Regions from separate parts of the Actinacidiphila sp. bgisy167 genome, predicted to be linked through region 2. Evidence: riboswitches for the same ligand, from Rfam matches in the RefSeq annotation. Region 2 holds a riboswitch; the other holds the start of a gene.
What was found. Region 2 has a riboswitch for S-adenosylmethionine ahead of thrC (threonine synthase). Riboswitches for the same ligand answer to the same signal wherever they lie in the genome.
Positions count from the first base shown of each region.

Region 1: linked by a shared signal. The riboswitch ahead of AC3ET4_RS05385 (aminotransferase class V-fold PLP-dependent enzyme) and the one ahead of thrC (threonine synthase) in region 2 are both predicted to bind S-adenosylmethionine.

Region 1 covers NZ_JBYIQP010000008.1:117,109-122,170, reverse strand. The annotation lists gene AC3ET4_RS05405 (NYN domain-containing protein) at 1-334, opposite strand, end outside; gene AC3ET4_RS05400 (hypothetical protein) at 469-720, opposite strand; gene AC3ET4_RS05395 (rhomboid family intramembrane serine protease) at 836-1,615, shown strand; gene AC3ET4_RS05390 (Lrp/AsnC family transcriptional regulator) at 1,612-1,893, shown strand; gene AC3ET4_RS05385 (aminotransferase class V-fold PLP-dependent enzyme) at 1,931-3,298, opposite strand; SAM riboswitch class IV at 3,454-3,570, opposite strand; gene trpD (anthranilate phosphoribosyltransferase) at 4,082-5,062, opposite strand, start outside.
Region 2 covers NZ_JBYIQP010000128.1:1,110-6,171, reverse strand. The annotation lists gene AC3ET4_RS29290 (MoaD/ThiS family protein) at 76-354, opposite strand; gene thrC (threonine synthase) at 399-1,685, opposite strand; SAM riboswitch class I at 1,704-1,831, opposite strand; gene AC3ET4_RS29280 (glucosyl-3-phosphoglycerate synthase) at 1,989-2,957, shown strand; gene AC3ET4_RS29275 (hypothetical protein) at 3,032-3,154, shown strand; gene AC3ET4_RS29270 (alpha,alpha-trehalose-phosphate synthase (UDP-forming)) at 3,605-5,062, shown strand, end outside.

The DNA of each region.
Region 1 (5,062 bases), on a different contig from region 2:
CCACGTCCAGCGGGTCGACCGCCGGGGGCGGGGCGCCGGCGTCCAGCACCTCGCACAGCTGCGGCTCGGACTCGCGCAGCCGGGCGCCCACCCGCTGCCGGAAGGCCGGATCGCCCTCCAGCGCCGTGGCCAGCGCGGTCGCGGCGAACTTGGCGCGGCGGCTCGGCGTGAACCGGGCGTACGGGCGCAGCACCGCGGGCAGCTCGGCCGGGGTCAGCCCGCCGAACGCCTCCGCCGCGAGGGCGACCACGCGGTGCCGTACGCCCTCGGGCAGCGGACGGTCCAGCGACTCGCCGTGGGCGGACGCCTCCGGCGCAGCCAAGGACTCGGGCACGGCACTTTCGTCGCCGCGGCCCGGGCTACCGCCGGTCCCGTCCACCCGTCACTCCCGTCCAGTCCGTGGGCGCCTCCCCGGCCTCCTTCAACCTCTCCGGCCGCGCCGCCTTCCTCCATTGTCCCCGGCGGCGCTCAGGCCTGCGTCGCCGCCGCCGCGTCGGGGCGGTCGACCAGCTCGACCTGGTCCACGGCGTTGCACCAGCGGCAGCGCACCGATTCCACGGTCTCGCTGACCACCTCGCGCTCCTCGACCGTGGGCTCGCCCGCCAGGTCCAGGTGGATGTACTCGACGACCTTGCTGGAACGGGTGACGTCGAACCGGGTCAGGTTGCCGCACAGGGTGCAACGCCAGCGGGTCGTGGCGGTCGGCAGGGGCACCGGCATCGGTCGTCTCCTCGGGTCGCGCAGATGCGTTCCGGTCACCCTACGGCCTAGGTGGTCCCGCGCGCTGCGGCGAGGCTCCCCGCGACCGTTACACCCGTTCCGTCATGATCGGTCCATGCTCATCCCGGTGTACGACAAGAACCCAGGCCCTCGCACACCCGTGGTGACGTACGCACTGATGGCGCTGTGCGGGGTGGTCTTCCTCATCAGCCCGTTCTCCGGACTCAACCTCGTGTACGGCACGGGCCACGACCTCCTGTGCGCCCAGGCCGAGTACCTCGCCCGCTGGGGAGTCATCCCCACCGAGCTCTGGCACGGCCGGATCCCCCTGGCCGAGGTGCCGATGCCGACCGGCTGCCCTTCGCTGCGGTCCTTCGCCGCCCCGCCGTTCGGGTCGGTGCTCACCGCGCTGTTCGTGCACGGCGGTTGGGTCCACCTGCTCGGCAACATGCTCTTCCTCTGGGTCTTCGGCGACAACGTCGAGAACCGCATGGGCCGCGTCCGCTTCCTGCTCTTCTACCTCGCCGCCGGCTACCTGGCGACGTACGGCTACGCGCTCGGGCACGCCTCCTCCACCCAGACCCTGGTCGGCGCGTCCGGGGCGATCTCCGGGGTGCTCGGCGCCTACCTCTGCCTCTACCCCAAGGCCCGGGTGACCAGCGTCTTCCCCTTCCTCTTCTTCCTGCCGCTGCGCTTCCCCGCCTGGATGGTGCTGATCTTCTGGTTCGTCCTGCAGTGGCTCGCCGGCGCGATCCAGCAGACGGGTCCTGGGGTGGCCTACCTCGCCCACATCACCGGCTTCGTCTTCGGCTTCCTGTGCGCGTGGGTCTGCTACCGCGCAACGCCTAAGCTTGAGCCCGCAGCCAGGGCGACCCGAGGAGACCTCCAGCCGTGATCACCGCGATCGTGCTCATCAAGACCAGCGTCGACCGTATCCCCGAGATCGCGGAGTCCATCGCCGCGCTCGACAGCGTCAGCGAGGTCTACTCCGTCACCGGGACGTACGACCTGGTCGCCATGGTGCGGGTGGCCCGGCACGACGAACTCGCGGACGTCATCCCGGGCCGGATCAGCAAGATCCCCGGCGTCGAGGCCACGGACACGCACGTGGCCTTCCGCACCTACTCCCAGCACGACCTCGAGACCGCCTTCGCCATCGGCCTGGACGCGTAGCCGGCGCGGCGCCGCAGGCGGAGCCCGGCCGGGCGGCTCAGCCCCGGTCCCGTTCGGGCACGCAGCGGCCGCCCTCGGTGCGGTAACGCCACTTGGCGCCCTCCGCCACGAGCTCCCGCACCGCGTCGACGAAGCGTTCCACATGCTCGTCGGGGGTGCCCACGCCGAAGGAGACGCGGATGGCGTTGAGCGCGGGGTCGCCGGGAGCGGCCTCGGGTGCCCCGCACTCGCCCGGCTCGCCGCCGCCCGCTCCGAGCAGCGTGCGCACCAGGGGATGCGCGCAGAAGAGGCCGTCGCGGACGCCGATCCCGTACTCCGCGGAGAGCGCCGCCGCGAAGTTGGAGCTGTTCCAGCCCTCGACGACGAAGGAGACGACGCCGACCCGCGGGGCGTCGTCGCCGAAGAGCGAGAGCACCTTCACCTCGGGCACCTGGGCCAGTCCGGCGCGCACCCGGGCGAGCAGGGCCTGCTCCCGCTCGACCAGCCGGTCGAAGCCGGCCTCCGTCAGGGCCCGGCACGCCGAGGCGATCGCGTAGGCGCCGATCACGTTGGGCGAGCCGGCCTCGTGCCGGGCCACGGTGGTGTGCCAGTCGACGTCCACCCCGCCGTCCGTGCGCCGGGCCACCCGGCGCGAGGCGCCGCCGCCGGCCAGGTAGGGCTCGGCCTCGGTCAGCCAGTCGGCGCGGCCGGCGAGCACTCCGGAGCCGAACGGCGCGTAGAGCTTGTGCCCGGAGAACGCCACCCAGTCCACGTCGAGGTCGGCGATGTCCACCGGGTGGTGCGGGGCGAGTTGCGCCGCGTCCAGCACGATGCGGGCGCCATGGGCGTGGGCCGCCGCCGCCAGTTCCCGGACCGGCCAAATCTCGCCGGTCACGTTGGACGCCCCGGTCACACACACCAGGGCGGGCCCGTCCGCCACCCCGGCGGCCAGGGCCCGCCGCAGCGTCGCCACGGCCTCCCCGGGGGTACGGGGAGCGCCCAGGTAGGTGACCTCGGCGTTCCGCCACGGCAGCAGGGACGCGTGGTGCTCGGTCTCGAAGACGAAGACGTTCGTGCCCGCCGGCACGGCGGCGGCCAGCAGATTCAGTGAGTCGGTGGTCGAACGGGTGAAGACCACCTGGTCGCCGGGACGGCAGCCGAGGAACTCCGCGACCGTCGCCCGGCTCTGCTCGAACAGGTCCGTCGACAGCTGCGAGAGGTGCCCGGCCCCGCGGTGCACGCTGCCGTAGTAGGGCGCGTAGGCCGCCACGTCGTCCCAGACCCGCTGCAGCGCGGGGGCGCTCGCCGCGTAGTCGAGGGCGGCGTAGGGCACTTCACCCCCGGTCACGAGCGGCACGAGGACCTCGCGCCCCAGGACGGGCAGCGGGGCGTGGACGGACGAGGGCAGGGCAGCGCTGAGGGACATGGCGAAGTCTCCTGTGAACAGGGTGAAGTGAGTCGACGTCAGTGGTGACGGAACAGCCCTCGGCACAGCGGGCGGCGCACGCCCGGGGAGGGAGGGGAGGCGGCTGGGGGCCCTGCAGGCCCTAGCGCATTCGCATGCTCATGGAGGAACTCCTCTGACCGCGCTTGCCGCAGACCTCGCTGCCTGCGGCCTGGTCATCACCCGGGGCACCCCGCCACGGAAGGAGGGTTGCCGGACAGCGGGCCGGGGCCGTTTCGCTGTCACTCGTGACCTGCGCAGCATGATGCCACACGGGCAGGACGCCGCAACCCTCGGTCCGCATCCCGGACGTGCTCCGCACGCGCATGCGCTGTGCGGACGGCCCGCACGGGCCCCGGGGACGCCCCGGCGCCCGCAGGGCGCATCCGGCCGGGAGACAGCCCCGTACGGTGTGCGCGGCGGCAGAACGGCGGCGTGCGGTGACCCGGCCCCGCCCCCGCCCGGCGCATCCCGGGACCGCTTTCTACGCCGTCACGCGCCTGGCCCGTGACCTCCTCGCTCACCTCGACGAGGCCGCCGGGCCCAGGTCGGCGACTCGGCGATCAGGCCTGCGTGGTGCTGGAGCTCACCAGCGTGATCATCCGGACTGACGACAGAGCGGACATGCTCCAGCGTGGCAGCGCAGCTCAAGCAGCCTGCGACGCATTCGTCACCGATGCCGGCGCCGTTCTGCACGGATCAGCACCCCCGGACGTGTCCGGATGAACGGGGAGAGGCGGGTCGAGTGCTCGCCGCGGCCGCCCCCTACGCGTGCGTCGCCGCAGCCCAGCGCTCGAGCGTGCGGGCGGCCGCGCCCGAGTCGATCGACTCGGCCGCCCGGACGACACCGGCCGCGATCCGCTCGGTCAGCGGACCGTCCGCACTCTCCAGCGCCACCAGCGCGGCGGCCGAGTTGAGCAGCACGGCGTCGCGGACCGGGCCGGTCTCACCTGCCAGCAGCCGCCGGGCGACGTCGGCGTTGTAGGCGGCGTCCGCGCCCCGCAGCGCCTCGATCGGCACCAGTTCCATGCCGACGTCGCGCGGGTCGAAGGACTCCTGCTCGACCTTCCCGTCTCGCACCACCCACACCTGGGACGTGGCCGTGACGGTGAGCTCGTCCAAACCGTCGTCGCCCCGGAAGACCAGTGCGGAGGAGCCGCGGCGGGCCAGCACGCCCGCGATCAGGCCGGCCATCCTGGTGTCGAAGCACCCCACGGCGGAGGCGCCCACGCGCGCCGGGTTGGTCAGCGGGCCCAGGATGTTGAACGAGGTGGGGACGCCCAGGTCGCGGCGGGCCGGGGCGGCGAACCGCATCGCGGGGTGGAACTTCGCGGCGAAGCAGAAGGTGATCCCGGTGTCCTCGGCGACCTCCGCCACCCGGTCGGTGGGCAGGCCGAGGTTGATGCCGAGCTTCTCCAGGACGTCGGAGGCGCCACTGGCGCTGCTGGCCGCCCGGTTGCCGTGCTTGACGACCTTGGCACCCGTGCCGGCGACGACGATGGCGGACATCGTGGAGATGTTCACCGTCCTGGCACGGTCGCCGCCCGTGCCGACGATGTCCACGGCCGGGCCGGGGATGTGCAGCGGCTGGGCGTGCGCGTACATCGACTCGACGAGGCCGGTGACCTCCTCGACGGTCTCCCCCTTGGCCCGCAGGGCCACCATGAAGCCGGCTACCTGCGCGTCCGAGGCCTCGCCGCTCATGATCCGGTCCATCGCCCACGCCGCCTCCGCGGCCGTCAGGTC
Region 2 (5,062 bases):
AGGCCTTCAACTACCCGCCACGCACACAGGGGTGCCGGAGGGTCCGGCACCCCTGTCGCCCGCGGGCCGTGCGGCTCAGCAGCCTCCGGCCACCGCCGGGATGATCGAGACGGACGCGCCCTCGCCCACCGCGGTCCCCAGGCCCTCGGAGAAGCGGACGTCGTCGTCGTTCACGTAGATGTTCACAAAACGGCGCAGCTTGCCCGTGTCGTCCAGGACTCGCGCGGAGATGCCGGGGTGGTCGCGCTCCAGCGAGTCGATGACCTCGGCCAGGGTGCCGCCCTCGGCGGGGACCTCGGCCTGGCCGCCGGTGTAGGTGCGGAGGATGGTCGGGATGCGGACGGTGGCGCTCATGATGCGTGATTCACCTTCAGTCTGGGTCAGCCGGTGCGACGGGGTCAGCCGGCCAGGCCGGCGGCGCGGAACGCCTCGAGGCTGGGGCGGATGGTGGCCGTGGGGCGCGCGTTCGGGGCGACCGCGTCCAGCGTCTTGAGGCCGTCGCCGGTGTTGAGGACGACGGTCTCCTCGGACGGGTCGAGCTGCCCGGTCTCGATGAGCTTCTTCAGCACGCCGACGGTCACGCCGCCCGCCGTCTCGGCGAAGATGCCCTCGGCGCGGGCGAGCAGCTGGATGGCCTCCACCACCTGCTCGTCGGTGACGTCCTCGACGGCGCCGCCGGTGCGCCGGGCGATGTCCAGGACGTACGGGCCGTCGGCCGGGTTGCCGATGGCGAGCGACTTGGCGATGGTGTTCGGCTTCTGCGGGCGCACCACGTCGTGACCGGCCTTGAAGGCGGTGGAGACGGGGGAGCAGCCCTCGGCCTGTGCGCCGTAAATGCGGTACGGCTTGTCCTCCACCAGGCCGAGCTTGATCAGCTCCCGCAGGCCCTTGTCGATCTTCGTCAGCTGCGAGCCCGAGGCGATCGGGATGACGATGTTGTCCGGCAGGCGCCAGCCCAGCTGCTCGCAGATCTCGTACGCGAGGGTCTTGGAGCCCTCGCCGTAGTAGGGGCGCAGGTTGACGTTGACGAAGCCCCAGCCCTCGCCGATCGGGTCGCCGATCAGCTCGCTGCAGAAGCGGTTGACGTCGTCGTAAGTGCCCTCGATGCCGACCAGTTCGCCGCCATAGACCGCGGCCATGACGACCTTGGCCTCCTCCAGGTCGTGCGGAATGAACACGCAGGAGCGCAGGCCCGCCCGGGCGGCGGCGGCGCCCACGGCGCCGGCCAGGTTGCCGGTGGAGGAGCAGGACAGGGTGGTGAGGCCGAAGGTGCGGGCGGCCTCCAGGGCGATGGCGACGACCCGGTCCTTGAAGGAGTGGGTGGGGTTCCCGGAGTCGTCCTTCACGTACAGCCCGCCGGTGACGCCCAGTTCGCGGGCGAGGTTGTCGGCCTTGACCAGCTTGGTGAAGCCCGGGTTGAGGTTGGGCCTCGCCGCCACGTCGGCGGGGACGGGCAGCAGCGGCGCGTAGCGCCAGATGTTGTCCGGCCCGGATTCGATCCGCTTGCGGAGGGTCTCCGGGTCGCCGTCCGGGAGGTCGTAGGCCACTTCGAGCGGGCCGAAACAGACCTCGCAGGCGAAGAGGGGAGCCAGCGGGAAGCGCTCGCCGCATTCGCGGCAGGAGAGCGCCGACGCGGGTCCGAAGGCGGAGTCGGTGGACGCGGGTGCAGCATTCTGCGCAGCCATGTCAGGCGAGGCCCTTTCTCCTCATCTTCCTCGCGGCGCATCTCGCCGCGAGACGGAATTGGCACCTTCCCCACCTGGACCTCGCGGTCGGCGGGAGGGTTGCCGGGGCTTCAACGGGCCGTTCCCTCTGCCCCTCTGGATGAGCGGTATGGCGCCGGGCGGACTGCCCGGGCATTTGTCGGACGGGGCGCGATCACCGTGGACATACGATGGCCGTGCCTCGTGTTCACGACTGTAACCGACAACCTCGAACCCGGTCATAGGCCGTCCGTCCTTCGAGACGGGCAGAAACGGAGCGACGCAGTGCTCGACGAGGTGGCCCGCTGGCTGCAGCGGCGGTCCTTCACCGCCGCTCACAGGCCACTGCCGCAGTTGCTCGCCGCCAAGCGCGCGGCGGGTGCGCGCGGCACGGTCAGCGTCGTGCTGCCCGCTCTCGACGAGGAGGCGACGGTCGGGGAGATCGTCCGCACGATCCGCCGCGAGCTGATGAGCGAGGCGGTGCCGCTGGTGGACGAACTCGTCGTGATGGACTCCGGTTCCACCGACCGCACGGCCGAGGTCGCGGCGGCGGCGGGCGCGGTCGTCGTCCACCGGGACGAGGTGCTCCCCCGGCTGCCCGCGCTGCCCGGCAAGGGCGAGGTGCTGTGGCGCTCGCTGCTCGTCACGCGCGGCGAGATCGTCTGCTTCGTCGACTCCGACCTGCGGGAGTTCGACGCGCGGTTCGTCTCCGGGATCGTCGGGCCGCTGCTCACGGACCCGGACGTGCACCTGGTCAAGGCGATGTACGACCGGCCGCTGGAGACCGGCGGCACCGTCGTCCCGGCCGGCGGGGGCCGGGTGACGGAGCTGGTCGCGCGCCCGCTGCTCAATCTGCACTGGCCGCAGCTGGCGGGCTTCGTCCAGCCCCTCGGCGGCGAGTACGCGGCGCGGCGCTCGCTGCTGGAGCGGCTGCCGTTCCCCGTGGGCTACGGAGTGGAGCTCGGGCTGCTGGTCGACGCCCTGGGCACGGTCGGGCTCGACGCGCTGGCCCAGGTCGACGTGGGCGTCCGGCACCACCGCCACCAGGACGGCCAGGCGCTGGGCCGCATGGCGGCGGCGATCTACCGGACGGCGCAGATCCGGCTGGCGCGCGGCCACCTCGTGCGGCCCGTGCTCACGCAGTTCGACCGCGCCCCGGACGGCGGTTTCGAGCCGCGCGTCCACGAGGTCGCGACGGAGGAGCGCCCCCCGATGCGCACGGTGCCCGAGTACGCCCACCGCGCGGTGGCATAGGGCCTCCGTCCCCGTTCCGCGGACCGGGGGCGCCCCACCGCCGGCCGCAGGCGCGCGGCCACCTCGTGCGGCCCGTGCTCACGCAGTTCGACCGCGCCCCGGACGGCGGTTTCGAACCGCGCGTCCACGAGGTCGCCACGGAGGAGCGCCCCCCGATCCGCACGGTGCCCGAGTACGCCCACCGCGCGGTGGCATAGGCCTCCGTCCCCGTTCCGCGGACCGGGGGCGCCCCACCGCCGGCCGCGGGCGCGCGGGCCACCTCGTGCGGCGGACCGTCCTCCCCTCGTTCGACCGCGTTTCCGGGGCGGTTTCGAGCCCATCGCGCGATGGCCTGGCGCCCCCTCGCGGGCAGGCGACCGCGCCCCACCGCCGGGCGCCGGCGCGCCGCCGCCTCGCGCACCCCGTACCCCCGCCATCCGACCGCGCTTCGGACGCCGGCCTCACGCACGCGCCCGCAAGCCCACCACCGGGCCCGCGGGCACCGCCGGCGGAGCCGGGGAGGAACCGGACCTGTGCGGCACGCACGGTCTCTTCGGCGTGTGCACGCCGGTGGCTCGGGGCGCCCCGGCCGCCACCGCCGGGCCGAAAACCCCCGGCTGGGCTAGCCCGTACGTTTGCGCCCGGGGATGCGTGGCTAGGCTGGCCGCATGGTCGCTTCGCATGCCGCGCGCGTTCTGGTCGCGTCCAACCGCGGCCCCGTGTCGTACAGCCTCCGCGAGGACGGCACGCTCGCCGTCCGCCGCGGCGGCGGCGGACTGGTGTCGGGTCTGAGCGCGATCGGGCCGGACGCGGACGCCGTCTGGGTCTGTGCGGCCCTGGGCGAGGGGGACCGGGCGGCCGTGCTGCGCGGTTCCGGAGGCACGGGCCGGCTGCCCACCGCCGACACCGGCGGCCAGAACGTGCGGATGCTGGACATCCCGGCGGACACCTTCGCCTCCGCCTACAACGGCATCGCCAACTCGGTCCTGTGGTTCGTCCACCACATGCTGTTCCAGACCCCCTTCGAGCCCGTCTTCGACGAGGACTTCCGCGACCAGTGGGCGGCATACGTGGCCTACAACGCCGCCTTCGCCGACGCGCTCGCCGAGGAGGCGGGCCAGGGCGCGGCCGTGCTGGTGCAGGACTACCACCTGGCGCTGGTGCCGCAGCTCCTGCGCTCGCGCCGCCCCGACCTGCGCATCGGCCACTTCTCGCACACCCCGTGGGCCCCGCCGGACTACTTCCGCCTGCTCCCCGACGACGTCGCCGCGGAGGTGCTGAGCGGCATCCTCGGCTCGGACCGGGCCGGTTTCCTGACCCGCCGCTGGGCCGACGCCTTCGCCGCCTGCTGCGCCGATGTGCTGGGCGCGTCCGTCATCCGCGACGCGGGCAGCCTCACGATCACCTACCGCGGCCGCACCACTCGGATCGGGGTGCACGGCCTGGGCGCGGACGCCGAGTTCCTGCGGGAGCGGGCGCACCAGCCGGACGTCGACGAGCGCCTGGCGGCGCTGCGGGACGCGGTGGGCGGGCCGGACCGCAAGATCATCGTGCGGGTGGACCGCACCGAGTTGTCGAAGAACATCGTGCGCGGCCTGCTCGCGTACGAGCAGCTCCTGCGCGACCACCCCGAATGGCACGGGCGCGTGGTGCACATCGCCTTCGCCTATCCCTCCCGGCACGACCTGGCCGTCTACCGGGAGTACACCGACGAGGTCTCCGACCTGGCCGAGGAGATCAACGAGGAGTTCGCCACACCCGACTGGCAGCCGGTGATCCTGCACGTCAAGGACGACTTCGCACGCTCCCTGGCCGCCTACCGCCTGGCGGACGTCGCGCTGGTCAACCCGATCCGCGACGGCATGAACCTGGTGGCCAAGGAGATCCCGGTCGTCTCCGACGACGGGGTTGCGCTGGTGCTGTCCCGCGAGGCGGGCGCCTTCGAGGAGCTGGGCGACGACGCGTTCGTGGTCAACCCCTACGACATCCGGGCCACCGCCGACGCGCTCCACCGGGCGCTGACCCTGTCGCACGGCGAGCGCGCCGAGGCCACCAAACGCCTCGCGGCGGCCTCGACGGCGCTTCCCCCGCAGCAGTGGTTCCTGGACCAGCTGCGGGCGCTGGGG